Regions from separate parts of the Streptomyces sp. NBC_00259 genome, predicted to be linked through region 3. Evidence: riboswitches for the same ligand, from Rfam matches in the RefSeq annotation. Region 3 holds a riboswitch; each other region holds the start of a gene.
The links. Region 3 has a riboswitch for cobalamin ahead of OG766_RS28820 ((2Fe-2S) ferredoxin domain-containing protein). Riboswitches for the same ligand answer to the same signal wherever they lie in the genome.
Positions count from the first base shown of each region.

Region 1: it holds a riboswitch for cobalamin, as region 3 does, so the genes downstream of both, OG766_RS07725 (cobalamin biosynthesis protein) here and OG766_RS28820 ((2Fe-2S) ferredoxin domain-containing protein) in region 3, are expected to answer to the same signal.
Region 2: it holds a riboswitch for cobalamin, as region 3 does, so the genes downstream of both, OG766_RS01695 (energy-coupling factor ABC transporter permease) here and OG766_RS28820 ((2Fe-2S) ferredoxin domain-containing protein) in region 3, are expected to answer to the same signal.
Region 4: it holds a riboswitch for cobalamin, as region 3 does, so the genes downstream of both, cobN (cobaltochelatase subunit CobN) here and OG766_RS28820 ((2Fe-2S) ferredoxin domain-containing protein) in region 3, are expected to answer to the same signal.

Region 1 covers NZ_CP108080.1:1,715,032-1,718,710, reverse strand. Annotated here, with positions in the region: gene OG766_RS07730 (cobyric acid synthase) at 1-865, opposite strand, end outside; gene OG766_RS07725 (cobalamin biosynthesis protein) at 862-1,842, opposite strand; cobalamin riboswitch at 1,874-2,025, opposite strand; gene OG766_RS07720 (hypothetical protein) at 2,179-2,400, opposite strand; gene OG766_RS07715 (inorganic phosphate transporter) at 2,413-3,679, opposite strand, start outside.
Region 2 covers NZ_CP108080.1:350,811-354,489, forward strand. Annotated here, with positions in the region: gene dhaK (dihydroxyacetone kinase subunit DhaK) at 1-129, shown strand, start outside; gene dhaL (dihydroxyacetone kinase subunit DhaL) at 153-749, shown strand; gene OG766_RS01690 (PTS-dependent dihydroxyacetone kinase phosphotransferase subunit DhaM) at 746-1,156, shown strand; cobalamin riboswitch at 1,174-1,393, shown strand; gene OG766_RS01695 (energy-coupling factor ABC transporter permease) at 1,423-2,115, shown strand; gene OG766_RS01700 (energy-coupling factor ABC transporter substrate-binding protein) at 2,112-2,477, shown strand; gene cbiQ (cobalt ECF transporter T component CbiQ) at 2,484-3,233, shown strand; gene OG766_RS01710 (energy-coupling factor ABC transporter ATP-binding protein) at 3,230-3,679, shown strand, end outside.
Region 3 covers NZ_CP108080.1:6,422,267-6,425,945, reverse strand. Annotated here, with positions in the region: gene OG766_RS28830 (FecCD family ABC transporter permease) at 1-225, opposite strand, end outside; gene OG766_RS28825 (ABC transporter substrate-binding protein) at 312-1,301, opposite strand; gene OG766_RS28820 ((2Fe-2S) ferredoxin domain-containing protein) at 1,462-1,827, opposite strand; cobalamin riboswitch at 1,866-2,055, opposite strand; gene OG766_RS28815 (hypothetical protein) at 2,246-2,644, shown strand; gene OG766_RS28810 (carbonic anhydrase) at 2,811-3,419, shown strand; gene OG766_RS28805 (SulP family inorganic anion transporter) at 3,532-3,679, shown strand, end outside.
Region 4 covers NZ_CP108080.1:4,088,841-4,092,519, forward strand. Annotated here, with positions in the region: gene OG766_RS18385 (precorrin-8X methylmutase) at 1-255, opposite strand, end outside; gene OG766_RS18390 (cobalamin biosynthesis protein CobG) at 252-1,604, opposite strand; cobalamin riboswitch at 1,624-1,760, shown strand; gene cobN (cobaltochelatase subunit CobN) at 1,798-3,679, shown strand, end outside.

The DNA.
Region 1 (3,679 bases), 4.7 Mb from region 3:
CGACGACGCCCGGTTCGGCCGCCAGCGCGTCCACGTCCGTGAAGTTGGACATGAGCGGTACGGCGCAGACGGCGACCCTCAGCACGTCCTCGCCGACCGGCGATGCCACCACCGACTCGCGCACGGAGCCGCGCAGCGACACCCGCAGCCCGTCCTCCTCGTCGATGCCGAGGCCGTGCGTGTACGGCAGCACGCCGAACGTCCGTCGCCCGGTGAGCCCGTGCAGCATCTCCAGGCCGGGCTCCAGGAGGGTCACATCGCCGCGGAACTTGTTGACCAGATAGCCCGCGACCAGCTTCTGGTCCTCCGCATCCAGCAGCGCCGTCGTACCGAAGAACTGCGCGAACACCCCGCCGCGGTCGATGTCGCCGACGACCAGTACGGGCAGGCGCGCGGCCCGCGCGATACCCATGTTCACGATGTCGGTGCGGCGCAGATTGATCTCGGCGGGGCTTCCCGCGCCCTCGCAGATCACGGCGTCGTAGGTGCGCCGCAGCTCCTCCAGACACTGCACGACCGGCTCGAACAGGGTCTTCTGCCTGCCTCCGTGGTAGCCGCGCGCGCTCAGCTCGCCCACCGGCCTGCCCATCAGCACGACCTGGCTGGAGCGGTCGCTGCCCGGCTTCAGCAGCACCGGGTTCATCAGCGCCGAGGGCTCCACGCGGGCCGCCTGCGCCTGCATGGCCTGGGCCCGGCCGATCTCCGCCCCCTCGCGGGTGACGAAGGAGTTGAGGGACATGTTCTGCCCCTTGAAGGGCGCGACCTTCACGCCCTGCCGCACCAGCCACCGGCAGATCCCCGCCGTGACGACGCTCTTGCCCGCGTCCGACGTGGTGCCGGCGACCAGCAGTCCGCCCCCGCTCATGTCCGCCTCCGCCTCATGGTTCCGGCGGCGAGGCGCGCGCCCGCGCACACCGTGAGCGCCAGCACCCCGACGCGCCGGGACAGCCGTACCGCCCGTTCGATGTCCGCGACCTCCACGGCCCGGCCCTCGCCGTTGAGCACGGGCCGGTGCTCGACCCGCCCGCCGTACGAGAGTGTCCCGCCGAGCCGTACGCCGAGCGACCCCGCGAACGAGGCCTCCACCGGACCGGCGTTGGGGCTCGGGTGCTTCGCCGCGTCGGCGCGCCAGGCGCGTACGGCACCGCGCGGATCGCCGCCCGCGACCGTCGCCAGCACCGCGGTGAGCCGGGACCCCGGCCGGCCCACGACGTCGTCGAGGCGCGCCGAGGCCCAGCCGTAGCGCCGGTAGCGGGCCGACCGGTGGCCCACCATCGCGTCCAGTGTGTTGACGGCCCGGAAGCCGGCGAGCCCCGGCACTCCGCCGAGCGCGCCCCACACCAGCGCGCCGACGACCGCGTCCGAGGTGTTCTCGGCGACGGACTCGACGACGGCCCGGGCGATGCCCGGACCGTCCAGCGCCTGGGGATCGCGGCCGCACAGATGCGGCAGGCGCTCCCTCGCGAGCTCGATGTCCCCGGCCGTCAGCGCCCCGCCGATCGCCCTGGCCTCACGGCCCAGTGACGTACCGCCGACGACCGCCCAGGTGGTGGCGGCGGTCAGCGCGATCGTGGCGGTACGGGAGCGGCGTACGGAAGCGGCGGCCAGCGCGCCGGCGGCGACCGCGCCACCGGCGCACACCGCCGTGTGCAGAGCGCCCCACCCTCGGTGGTCGCGCCACAGGATCCGTTCGACCGCGGCGGCCGCCCGGCCGAACGCGGCGACCGGATGCCCACGGCGTGGATCACCGAGGAGCAGGTCGCCGGCGAGTCCGGCGGCGGCGCCGTACGCGAACGTGATTCCCGGGCATGACGAGCCCGGGCCCCCCGGTTCGGCAGGCATGTTCGTCCTCACTCAGGGTCCGCGCCCTGGCTCGACGTGACCGGCGGGAGAGAGTTCCTGGCTCCGGGGTGCTCCGGTGAGGGGGAGCGCACCCGTGACAGTGGCGGGACCGCGCCGGATTCTCACCGGCTTCCTCTGCTGCCGCCGTAATGGCTCCGGAAGTCCACCACGGGCCGCGAACACCCGTCAACTCGCCCTTGACCTGCGACAGGACAGTGTGCGGAGGCCCACACGGGACCGCGCGCAGGGGCGCACGCGGGAGCGCGCACACGACAGGGGCCGGGCCCACCCGAGGGTGTGCCCGGCCCCTGTACCGAGGACGTGTCGTGAGCGTCGTCAGGCGACGATCAGATAGATCCCGTAGGCCACCGCCGTCGCGCAGAGCGCGAAGCAGGCGTACGCGCCCGTGCGGGCGAGTCCTGCGGAGCCTCCCTGTGCGGCCGCGGCCTCCTGCTTGGAGAGGCCCGCGACGCCCAGGGTGAACAGGCCCACGAGGGCGACGGTGACGACGAGGCTCACGCCGAAGACGGAGCCCAGAGCTGCCCAGTCGATCTTCATGCTGTTCTTTCCTTAGACCGTGGCGGCGGGCGCCGGAGCTGCGGACGTGGAGGCGGCGGCCGCCGGGGCGGCCTCGGCGGCCGGAGCCGGGATCGTGGCCATGAGGCCCTCGGCCGCGGTCGTCGCGGCGGCGGCACCGGTCGGCGGCGGGGTCACGGCCGCGATGGCGGTCGTCACCACTCCCGCGGGCTCGGCATCGGCGATCTCGTCGTGCGTGACGTTCGTGTGGTCCACCGGCTTGCGGCGCGAGAGCGACCAGATGACCCCGGAGCCCGCGATCAGCAGGACCGCCACGGCGGCGATGCCCCAGGTGCCCTGGCCGGTCAGGAACTCGGCGCCGGCGCCGACCAGACCCGCGGCCGGCAGGGTCAGACCCCAGGCGACGAACATCCGGGTCGCGGTGGACCAGCGGACCACACCGCCCTTGCGGCCGAGGCCCGCGCCCATCACGGCACCCGAGCAGGACTGGGTGGTGGAGAGCGAGAAGCCGAGGTGCGAGGAGGCCAGGATGACCGTCGCGGCGCTGGTCTGGGCGGCGAAGCCCTGCTGCGGCTGGAGGTCGGTCAGGCCCTTGCCCATGGTGCGGATGATGCGCCAGCCGCCCAGGTACGTGCCGAGCGCGATCGCGAGACCGGCGGAGACGATGACCCACAGCGGGGGGTTCGAGCCCGGCGCGAGGACACCGCCGGTGACCAGGGCCAGGGTGATGACACCCATGGTCTTCTGCGCGTCGTTGGTGCCGTGGGCGAGGGAGACGAGGCCGGCGGAGGCGATCTGGCCGGCGCGGTAGCCCTTGGACGTGGCCCGGTCCTGGGCCTTGCTGCCGATCCGGTACGTCAGCCTCGTCGCGACCAGCGCGGCGAGTCCGGCGACGAGCGGCGCGGCGACGGCCGGGATCAGGACCTTGGTGACGATCGTGCCGCCGTTGACGGCCGAGAAGCCCGCCGACATCACCGCGGCGCCGATGAGGCCGCCGAACAGTGCGTGGGAGGAGCTGGACGGCAGGCCCAGCAGCCAGGTCAGGAGGTTCCACAGGATCGCGCCGACGAGCGCCGCGAAGATCACTTCCGTGCGTATGCCCTGTTCGTTGATGATCCCGCCGGAGATCGTCTTGGCGACCTCGACGGACAGGAACGCGCCGACCAGGTTCAGCACGGCGGACATCGCCACCGCTGCCTTGGGTCTCATCGCCCCGGTCGAGATGGTCGTCGCCATGGCGTTGGCGGTGTCGTGGAAGCCGTTCGTGAAATCGAACACGAGAGCTGTCACGACGACAATC
Region 2 (3,679 bases), 6.1 Mb from region 3:
CTGGTCGGGAACTACGTCACCTCGCTCGACATGGCCGGCTGCTCGGTGACGCTGTGCGAGGCGGACGAGGAACTGCTGCGGCTGTGGGACGCCCCCGTGTCGACGCCCGGACTGCGCTGGGGCCGCTGACCATGGGAAACGAAGGAGACATTGTGCTCGACACGGACTTCTTCCGCCGCTGGATGACGGCCGCCGCCGACGCCGTGGGCCGGGAGGCCGGCCGGCTGACCGAACTCGACTCCGCGATCGGGGACGCCGACCACGGCATCAACATGCAGCGCGGTTTCACCGCGGTGACGGCCGCTCTGGAGAAGGACGCGCCGGACACCCCGGGCGCCGTACTGACGCTGTCCGGACGGCAGTTGATCTCGACGGTCGGCGGGGCCTCGGGCCCTCTGTACGGGACGCTGCTGCGGCGGGCCGGCAAGGCCCTGGGCGACGATCCCGAGGTGTCCCCGGCGCAGCTCGGCGAAGCCCTGCGGGCCGGGATCGCCGCCGTGGCCCAGCTCGGCGGCGCCAAGGCCGGGGACAAGACGATGCTGGACGCGCTGGAGCCGGCGGCCGCGGCGCTGGACGAGTCGTTCGCGGCCGCCCGGGCGGCCGCCGAGGAGGGCGCGCTCGCGACCGTGCCGATGCTGGCGCGCAAGGGCAGGGCGAGCTATCTGGGCGAGCGCAGCATCGGGCACCAGGACCCGGGGGCGACGTCCTCCGCGCTGCTGATCGCGGCGCTCGAGGAGGTGGCGCGGTGAGTGCGGCGGGTCAGGTCGGCATCGTCCTCGTGTCGCACAGCGCTCAGCTCGCCGTGTCCGTCGCCGAACTCGCGCGGGGCCTCGCCGGGGGCGCCGCTTCGGTGCCTCTCGCGCCCGCGGGCGGGCTGCCGGACGGAGGGCTCGGCACCAGCTCGGAGCTGATCGCCGCCGCGGCGCGGGAGGTCGACCGGGGCGCGGGCGTGGCCGTACTGGCCGATCTCGGCAGCGCCGTGCTGACGGTGAAGTCGCTGCTGGCCGAGGGCGGCGAACTGCCGGAGGGGACCCGGCTCGTGGACGCGCCGTTCGTCGAGGGCGCGGTCGCCGCGGTGGTCACCGCGGCGGCGGGCGGCGCTCTGGACGAAGTGGAGGCGGCGGCCGAGGAAGCGTACTCGTACCACAAGGTGTGACGGCGCGCATCCGTGCGCGGCTTGTGATGTACCTGGTCAAAGCACTAATGTCGCACCGCCTTGGTGAACGGGAAACCGGTGCGGTACCGGTGCGGCCCTCGCCACTGTGATCGGGAAGTCCGGCTCCATCCGCAAGGAAGCCACTGGACCGCCGCGGGAGACCGCGGCGTCCGGGAAGGCGGAGCCCGGGCGGATTGACCCGTCAGCCAGGAGACCGGCCAAGGCGCGTTGTCCATCCACGAGGTGTTGGAGAGGGTCTCCCGACCATGCACATAGCCGAGGGGTATCTGCCCCCGTTGCACGCGGCCGCCTGGGGCGCCGCGTCCGCCCCCTTCGTCGTCCACGGCGTCCGGGCGCTCACCCGTGAGGTCAAGGCCCATCCCGAGTCGACGCTGCTGCTCGGCGCCTCCGGGGCCTTCACCTTCGTCCTTTCCGCGCTGAAGATCCCGTCCGTGACCGGGAGTTGCTCCCATCCGACCGGTACGGGACTCGGCGCCATCCTGTTCAGACCACCCATCATGGCGGTACTGGGCACGATCACCCTGCTGTTCCAGTCGCTGCTGCTGGCCCACGGCGGGCTCACCACGCTCGGCGCCAACGCCTTCTCCATGGCGATCGTCGGGCCCTGGGCCGGGTACGCGGTGTACCGGCTGCTGCGGCGGTTCGAACTGCCGCTGATGGTGAGCGTGTTCTTCGGCGCGTTCGTCGCGGATCTGTCCACGTACTGCGTCACCAGTGTGCAACTGGCGCTGGCGTTCCCCGACCCGGGCAGCGGCTTCGCCGGCGCACTCGCCAAGTTCGGCGGCATCTTCGCGATCACCCAGATCCCGCTGGCGGTCAGCGAGGGCCTGCTCACCGTGCTGGTGATGCGTCTCCTCGTCCAGTCGAGCAAGGGTGAGCTGACCCGGCTCGGTGTGCTGCTCCAGGGTGGGAACAAGAAGGAGGCCGCGGTCCGATGAGCCGTAACGCGAAGATCAACACGCTGCTGCTGGTGATCGTGGCCGCGCTGGCCGTGTTCCCGCTCGTGCTGGGACTGGGCGACCACAAGGAGGAGCCCTTCGCCGGCGCGGACGCCGAGGCGGAGACGGCGATCACCGAGATCGCGCCGGACTACGAGCCGTGGTTCTCCCCGTTGTACGAGCCCCCGTCCGGCGAGGTCGAATCGGCGCTGTTCGCCCTGCAGGCGGCGCTCGGCGCGGGGGTCCTGGCCTACTACTTCGGGCTGCGCAAGGGCCGCCGTCAGGGCGAGGCCCGTGCCGCGGCGGCCGCTCCCGGGGACGCGTCGCGGGCAGCCGTCCCCTCCGACGGTCCCGCTGCCTGATCACCGATGCTGCCGATCGACGCGGCGGCGCACAGCAGTCGCTGGCGCCGCCGCCACCCCTGCGAGAAGGCGGCGCTGGGACTCGGGCTGACGGTCTGTGCGATCTCACTGCCGCCGTGGCCGGGTGCCGTGCTGGTCGCCGCCGCCGCGCTCGCGGTGCTGCTCGGCCCGGCAGGGGTGGCGCCGCGGCAGCTGTGGCGGGCGTGGCGTGTTCCGCTGGGTTTCTGCGTGACGGGTGCGGTGCCGCTGCTGTTCGCCGTCGGCGGCCCGGACGGCTTCGTGGCGTTCGCGCCGGGCGGCCCGGTGCACGCGGGCGAACTGCTGCTGCGGACGTCGGCCGCCTCGCTCGGCGTGCTGCTGTTCGCGTTCACCACTCCCGTCTCCGACGTCCTGCCACGACTGGTACGGGCGGGTGTTCCGGCGCCGGTGGTCGATGTCGCGCTCGTCATGTACCGCATCAGCTTCCTGCTGCTGGACGGGGTCCACCGGATCCGTGAGGCGCAGGCCGCCAGGCTCGGGCACACCTCCCGGGCGGCCACGTGGCGTTCCCTCGCCGGGCTCGGCGCCACCGCCTTCGTGCGGGCCTTCGACCGGGCCCAGCGGCTCCACACGGGCCTGGCCGGGCGCGGTTACGACGGGACGCTGCGCGTGCTGGTGCCGCAGGCGACGGTGTCCGCGCGCTTCCTGGCGGCCACCGCCGGGCTGCTGGCCGGGATCGTCGCCCTCACCTTCGTCCTGGAAAGGTCCGTCCTGTGAACACATCGCCCGTGGTGGAGCTGGCCGGCGCGGGATTCGCGTACGCGGAGGGCCCGCCGGTGCTCAGGGGCGTCGACTTCGCCGTGGCCGCCGGCCGGTCGCTGGCGCTGCTCGGCCGCAACGGCAGCGGCAAGACGACCCTGATGCGGCTGCTCAGCGGCGGGCTGCGGTGCGCCGAGGGCCGGCTGCTGCTGGACGGCGAGCCGGTGACGTACGACCGCAAGGGGCTGACCCGGCTCAGGACGACCGTGCAGCTGGTCGTGCAGGACCCGGACGATCAGCTGTTCGCCGCGTCGGTCGGGCAGGACGTGTCGTTCGGGCCGATGAACCTGGGCCTGCCGGAGCAGGAGGTACGGGCGCGGGTCGCCGAGGCGCTGGAGGCGCTGGACATCGCCGCGCTGGAGGACCGGCCGACGCATCTCCTCTCCTACGGGCAGCGCAAGCGG
Region 3 (3,679 bases):
GTCGATGACGATCGTCTCCCGGACCGGGGTCCAGGTCGGGTCGGCCAGGCCCGGATGCACCCGGTGCAGCAGGATGCCCCAGACCTGCTCGGCCGGGACGCTGATGGAGCCGGCCGCGATCCCGGCGGTCGCCGCGATCACGACCAGGGCGGCCAGCAGGGCGAGCACGAGCGGGTAGGGAACGCCGGGGCGCCGGGCGGCGGCCGTACGCTCCGCCCGGCTCACGCCGGCCGGCCCCGTCGCGTCGGTCGTGCCGGTCGTGCCGGTCGCCCCCGTCGCCTCGGTCGATTCCGTCGATTCCGTCGTGCCGGTCACCTGAAACGTTCCGCGTGGAGCTGGCGGGCCAGGGACTCGACGCCCGAGGGCACCCGGACACCCAGCACGGTGGACGACAGCGGCAGCACCGCGAACCGCTTGTTCCTGATCGCGGGCACGTCCTTCAGCGCCGGGTTCGCCAGCAGGAACTTCTTCTTGTCCTCGACCGACTGGTCCCCGTAGTCGTAGATGACGATGACCTCGGGGGCGCGCTCGGCCACCTGCTCGAAGGACACGTCACCGAACGCCTTGTCCAGGTCGGCGAAGAGGTTCGCCCCGCCGGCCCGCTTGATCATCTCGTTGCCGACGCCCGCGCCGCCCGCGGTGAAGGCCGTCTTGTCGCCACTGTCGTACACGAAGAGCTTTGTGGGAGTGACGCCGGCCAGCTCGCGCTCGACGGTGTCGAGCGTGCCGTGCAGCCGGTCCAGTTCCCGCTCGGCCCGGTCCGTCACGCCGAAGATCTTCGCGACGGTGCGGAGCTCCTGGTCCATGTGCGCCATCGTCACCGGCCCGGAGGGGCACTCCTCGACGTTCAGATAGGAGTTGATGCCCGCCTTGGAGAGCGCGGCGCGGCTGCGCCCCTCCTTCTCGTCGAAGGTGCTGGCGAAACCGCCGTAGGCGAAGTCGGGTTCGGCGGACAGCAGCACCTCGAACGAGGGGTACTCCTTCGCGAGCACCTTGAGCCCGCGATAGGCGTCCTGGTACGCGGGGAGGATCCGGTCGTCGAGGTAGGCGGTGCCCACCATCGACTCCTCCAGCCCGAGCGCCAGCATGACCTCGGTGGCGTGCTGGTTCAGCGACACGGCGCGCTGCGGAGGACGCTGATACGTCGTCTTCACCCCGCAGTTGTCGACGGTGACCGGGAAGCCCTCGGCGGGGCCGGCCGGCGCGGCGTCGTCACGGGCGGCGCTGCCGCCGCCGCAACCGGCGACCAGCAGCGCCAGGGCCATGGCGGACAGCAGGGACAGCGGGCGTTTGCCCATCATGTGGTGGTCCTCTCACCGCGGGGAGTTGTTCAGGAGAGTGGTGATCAAAAGGTCGTGAACAGGAGGTCGCGATCCCAGGTCGCGATCACGCAGGGGCCGAACACGAAGGGGGCGAGCACGAAGGGAGCGTCGGGCAGCGTGCGGGCGGCGCCGACGACCGTCAGCGCACGCGCCGTGGCGGGGTGAAGGCGTAGAGGCCGAGAATCTCCGGCAGCGCGGCGACACCGGGGCCGCCCGCCCGTACCCAGGCCGCGACGTCCTCGGTCGCGAGGGAGTCGTTGACGAGGCCGAACCAGACGGCCCGGCCGCCTGCGGCGCGCCCCTCTGCCGACGGCTGCACGACGATCACGTTCGCCTGGTCGCAGACGTCGAGACAGTCGGAGATCCGCACCGGGGCGTCCAGGGCGAGACGCGCGGTCTGCTCCGCGTGGTCGACACCGGTCACCTTGGGACTGCCGCAGCAGCAGTCACGGCACACGACGACGCGGCACGGCACCGGACCGCGCGGCGATGGCACCTCGGGCATCACGACAAGCCTCCCCTCTGGGGAAATCCGCCCCAGTCACGTGAGGAGGCGACCGCGTGAGTCTCCTGGCTCTCGGGTCACCGCTCGTCCCGGCCTTCCCACCCGCATCCGGGCAGTGGTCTGTTCGGGATCCGCTCGCCGATCACAGTGGCGGGACCGCGCCGGATTCACACCGGCTTCCTCGTTCCGCCGTCGCCTTTTCGCGGGACATCATCGCAGAAACGAACGTCATGTCATACGCCCGGGCCCGCTCCCTACCCGTAGCGCGAACGGCCGACCACCGGTGGCAGCCGATCGAGTCCTGGCCCAGGCTGACAGCACTGCATAAAGCGCATTCAGCGGGAAAATCAACCGCAACCGGAACACAAGGGACGGTAACGTTCATCCCTGCGCAGCAATGACGTCAAGGAGTCCGGCAGTGATCTCACGTGTGTCAGCGGGCATTCTGCTGATCTGTGCGGTCCTGCTGCATGTCCTGACACCGGTCTGCGCCACCCCGGCAGCCCCCGGAGCCCCCCGGGCCGATTCGGCCGTCGTCGCCGCGGAGAGCAGGAACCCGCACACGACGGTGGTGGTGATCAGCGCCCACGGCGCGGCGCACCACCACGACGAGTCGTACGACCCGCTGACCCATCTCTCCCGTGTCTCTCAGCTCGGCGCCCACGCGCCCGCCGCCCCCGGCAACGGCGCCAACAGCGCGCCGGACGAGACGGCGAGCCCACCGGGCGCCCCCTGCGCGAGTACCGCGAGGCACACCCGGAACCCGGGCGCGGCGGCGACGCCGAGCCTGAGCAACCTGCAGGCGTTCCGCTGCTGATCGGCAGGCGCACCGCCGACGCGGGCCCTTCCCCGGCCGCCTGACGACGTGCCCGGGCACCCTCCGGTGCCCGCCGCGCGGCCTGTCACGCGCCGCCAGGGCCGTCGCGGTGCGCCCCTCTTCGAGCACGCACACCCTTCCGTATCGAAGAGACCGAGGTACGACCATGCAGTCGCTCATCGAGCACGCCCGGCACTTCCCCGCACGGATCGCGGGGCAAGAGGACACCTACGCCGCGCTGGCGCGGGGCCAGCGGCCCCAGGCGCTGTTCATCACCTGCTCCGACTCCCGGGTGATTCCCTCACTGTTCACCGGCGCCGCACCCGGCGACATCTTCGAGGTACGCACCGCCGGGAACATCGTTCCCTCCTGGCAGCCGCACACGGCCTGCGGTGTGGCCGGCAGCCTGGAGTTCGCCGTGGAGGCCCTCGACGTCCCGGACATCGTCGTCTGCGGTCACTCCCACTGCGGCGCCGTCCAGGGCCTGCTGCGGGAGCAGACCGTACGGAGCATGCCGCTGGTACGGCGCTGGCTGACCCGGGCCGGGCACCGCGGCGGCCACGACGGGCCGGGGCCGGCGGCGCCACCGGAGGACGACCCGGTCGCCGCGGCCCAGCGGCATGTGCTGACCCAGCTGGAGCATCTGAGGACCTACCCGTGTGTCGCCGGGCGGCTGGCTTCGGGGCGGCTGCGGCTGCACGCCTGGTTCTACACGGTCGAGTCCGGCGAGGTCCTGGCCTGCGAGCCCGGCGGCCGCGTCTTCCGGCCCCTGTGATCCGGGCCGGCCTCCCGGCACCGGACGGGGGGAATCCCACCACAGCGGACACCGCGCCGCCCCGGACGCCCACGACGTTCCTTCCTCACCCCGAGAGAACGCCATGCCCAAGATGCCCCTGACCTTTTCGCTCGGGCGCCACGTCCGGGCCGATCTGACCGCTTCGCTCGTCGTCTTCCTCGTCGCCCTGCCGCTGTGCGTGGGCGTGGCCGTCGCCTCCGGTGTACCGGCCGAACTGGGCCTGATCACCGGCATCGTCG
Region 4 (3,679 bases), 2.3 Mb from region 3:
CGCGACCATCTGCGCGTCGCAGAGGATCGGCGCACCGGCGCGCAGGGCCGCGCGGGCGCGGGCCACGACGGCGGGCGAGTACGCGAGATCGCGGACGAGGTCGACCATGCCGCAGGCGTGGATCATCCGCACCGCGACCTGGCTGACGTCGGCGGGCAGCGCGGCGAGGTCGGCCTCGGCGCGGATCGTGGCGAAGGACTGGCGGTAGATCTCCGCGCCGTCCTTCTCGTAGTCGAACACTGTGGTCTCGCTCATTTCGTCGTACTCGTACGGTCCTGGGCCCGGGTGTCGGTCGGGTCGGTGGCGGTGGCGGAGGTCTGGGCGGCGGCGGAAGTGGAAGTGGAGGTGGTGCCGGTGCCGGTGCCGGAGAACGGCTCGGTGACGCGGTACGTGCCGTCGGCCGTGGCCACGACGTCCAGGTACGCGCCGTGGGGCCGGCCGCAGCGGCGCTCGCAGCCGGACCAGTACACGGGCGGTCCGCCGTGGCGGGCAGCAGTGCCGGCCCGGGCGCCCGCCGTCGCGTCGGCCCGTACGTCGGCCAGCGACTTGGCGCACCCGGGGCGGCCGGTGCAGGCGCCGACCCCGTACCAGGGGGAGCCGGCGTCCGTGACGAACCCCGCGTCGGCGAGCCGCCCGAGCCGGGCCCCGGCCGCGTCCCGGCTGCCGAACCCGGGCACGACGACCCCGCGCCACGGGGTGAGCCGCACCTCGCCGCCCGGAGCGGGGAGAAGGTCCCGCAGTTGTGCGACGCCGAGCCGCCCGAGCGGCGCGGCCACGGAAAGGGACCAGCCGCCGGGCCCCTTCACGATCCCCGGCAGAGGTCCCGCCCGCACGGCATCGATGGTGTCGCGGACGCCGGGGTCCGGGGGCCGGGTCTCCGCCGGGACGCCCGCTCGTTCCAGGTGCGCCCCCAGCGCGGGCTCCCGGTCCGTCGGCAGTTCCCGTACCCGCCACGCGCCCGTGTCCGACGCCGCTTCCAGGAACGCGCCCGCCGCCGCCAGCGCGGCCCGCGCCGCGTCGGCCGCGCGTACGCGGAAGGCGGCGGCGCCCACCCGCAGGACCGCCGAACCTCCCGCCTCTGCGAGCAACGTCACATCCGCGCCGAGCCCCGCCACATCCCCCCGCCCGTCGTCCAGGGCGAACAGGAAACGGCCGGAGAGCCGCGCCGCCCAGCCGTTCGCGCACAGCAGCGCGTCCAGCTCCCGCGCCCACAACTGCACGTCGCCACAGCCGAGTCCGTCGAGTCCGGCCAGTGGCGAGGCCACGACATTGCGCACCCGCTCATGGGTGTCGGACGGCAACAGGCCGGACTCCCGCAGCAGCCCCGCGAGCTCCGCCCCGCATCCGTCGGCGAGGCCGCGCAGTTCCACGTTCCCCCGGGACGTGATGCTGACCGCACCGTCGCCCAGTCGCTCCGCCGCATCGGCCAGCACCATGAGCTGATGCGACGTCAGAAGCCCTGCGGGTACGCGGAGTCGGGCCAGTCGTCCGTCGTCCGCCGCGTGCAGCCGCAGCGCGCCGGGGCAGGCGTCACCTCGGTCCCGTATGCGAGGTTCGCCCGGGTCCGCCGGGGTTGTGGGTGTGGGCGGCATGGCCGCGAGCATACCCACGGCGCAGGCAGCCTCTACTATGCAGACGGCACAGGGTCCCAGGACCCTAGGGAGGAAGCCCGGTGAGATTCCGGCGCGGTCCCGCCACTGTGAACCGGGCCTCGACACGGAGGCCGGGTGAGTCAGGAACTCCCGCCGACGACGACCACCCGGGGCGCGGAAACCCCGAGGAAGGCCTGCGCACGCGATGACGCACGCGACGACGCCCCCGGCGACGCCCACGATCCTGCTGCTGTCGACCTCCGACACGGACCTGCTCAGCGCCCGCGCGGCCGCGGGACCGGTTCCGTACCGCTTCGCGAACCCCTCCCGCCTGCGCCTCGACGAGCTGCCCGAGCTCCTCGAGGGCACCGCCCTCGTCGTCGTACGCCTCCTCGGCGGCATCCGCGCCTGGCAGGAGTGGATCGACGCGGTACTCGCCCACGACCGGCCCGTCGTCGTGCTCACCGGCGAACAGGCTCCGGACGCCCAGCTGATGGAGGCCTCCACCGTCCCCATCGGCATCGCGGCCGAGGCGCACGCCTACCTCGCACACGGCGGCCCGGACAACCTGGAGCAGCTCGCCCGGTTCCTGTCCGACACGGTCCTGCTCACCGGCCACGGCTTCGAGCCCCCGGCTCCCGCCCCCACCTGGGGCCCCCTCGACCGCGCCCCGCGCGGCACGACCGGCCCCACGATCGCCGTGCTCTACTACCGCGCCCACCACATGAGCGGCAACACCGCCTTCGTCGGCGCCCTCTGCGACGCCATCGAGGACGCGGGCGGCCAGGCCCTTCCCCTCTACGTCGCCTCGCTCCGCGCCCCCGAGCCCGAGCTGGTCGACCGGCTCGGCGGCGCCGACGCCGTCGTGACCACGGTCCTCGCCGCCGGCGGCACGAGGCCCGCCGAGGCGCAGGCCGGCGGCGACGACGAGGCATGGGACGCGGGCGCGCTCGCCGCGCTCGACGTGCCCGTGCTCCAGGCGCTGTGTCTGACCGGGTCGCGCAGCGCCTGGGAGGAGAACGACGAGGGCCTGTCCCCGCTGGACGCCGCCAGCCAGGTCGCCGTGCCCGAGTTCGACGGGCGACTGATCACCGTCCCGTTCTCCTTCAAGGAGATCGACGAGGACGGCCTCCCGGCCTATGTCGCCGACCCCGAGCGCGCGGCCCGCGTCGCCGGGATCGCGGTACGCCACGCCCGGCTCCGCCACATCCCGAACGCCGAGAAGCGCATCGCGCTCGTCCTGTCCGCGTACCCGACGAAGCACTCCCGCATCGGCAACGCGGTCGGCCTCGACACCCCCGCGTCCGCCGTCACGCTGCTGCGCCGACTCCGCGACGAGGGCTACGACTTCGGCACGGACGAGATCCCCGGCTTTGTCTCCGGCGACGGCGACGAGCTGATCCGCGCGCTCATCGAGGCCGGCGGCCACGACCAGGACTGGCTCACCGAGGAACAGCTCGCCCGCAACCCCGTCCGTATCCCGGCCGCCGACTACCGGCGCTGGTACGCGACCCTGCCCGCGGAGTTGCGCGAGCACGTCGAGGAGCACTGGGGCCCCGCGCCCGGCGAGATGTTCCTGGACCGCTCCCGCAACCCCGAGGGCGACATCGTCCTGGCGGCCCTGCGGCGCGGCAACCTGCTGATCGTCATCCAGCCGCCGCGCGGCTTCGGCGAGAACCCGATCGCGATCTACCACGACCCCGATCTGCCGCCCTCGCACCACTACCTCGCCGCCTACCGCTGGATCGCGGCCGCCGCGTCGGACAGGGGCTTCGGCGCCGACGCGATGATCCACCTCGGCAAGCACGGCAACCTGGAGTGGCTGCCCGGCAAGAACGCCGGACTGTCCGCCGCCTGCGCACCCGACGCCGCACTCGGTGATCTGCCGCTCATCTACCCCTTCCTCGTCAACGACCCGGGCGAGGGCACCCAGGCCAAGCGCCGGGTGCACGCCACCCTCATCGACCACCTCGTCCCGCCGATGGCCCGCGCCGACTCCTACGGCGACATCGCGCGCCTGGAGCAACTGCTCGACGAGTACGCGCAGATCTCCTCGATGGACCCGGCGAAGCTCCCCGCCATCCGCG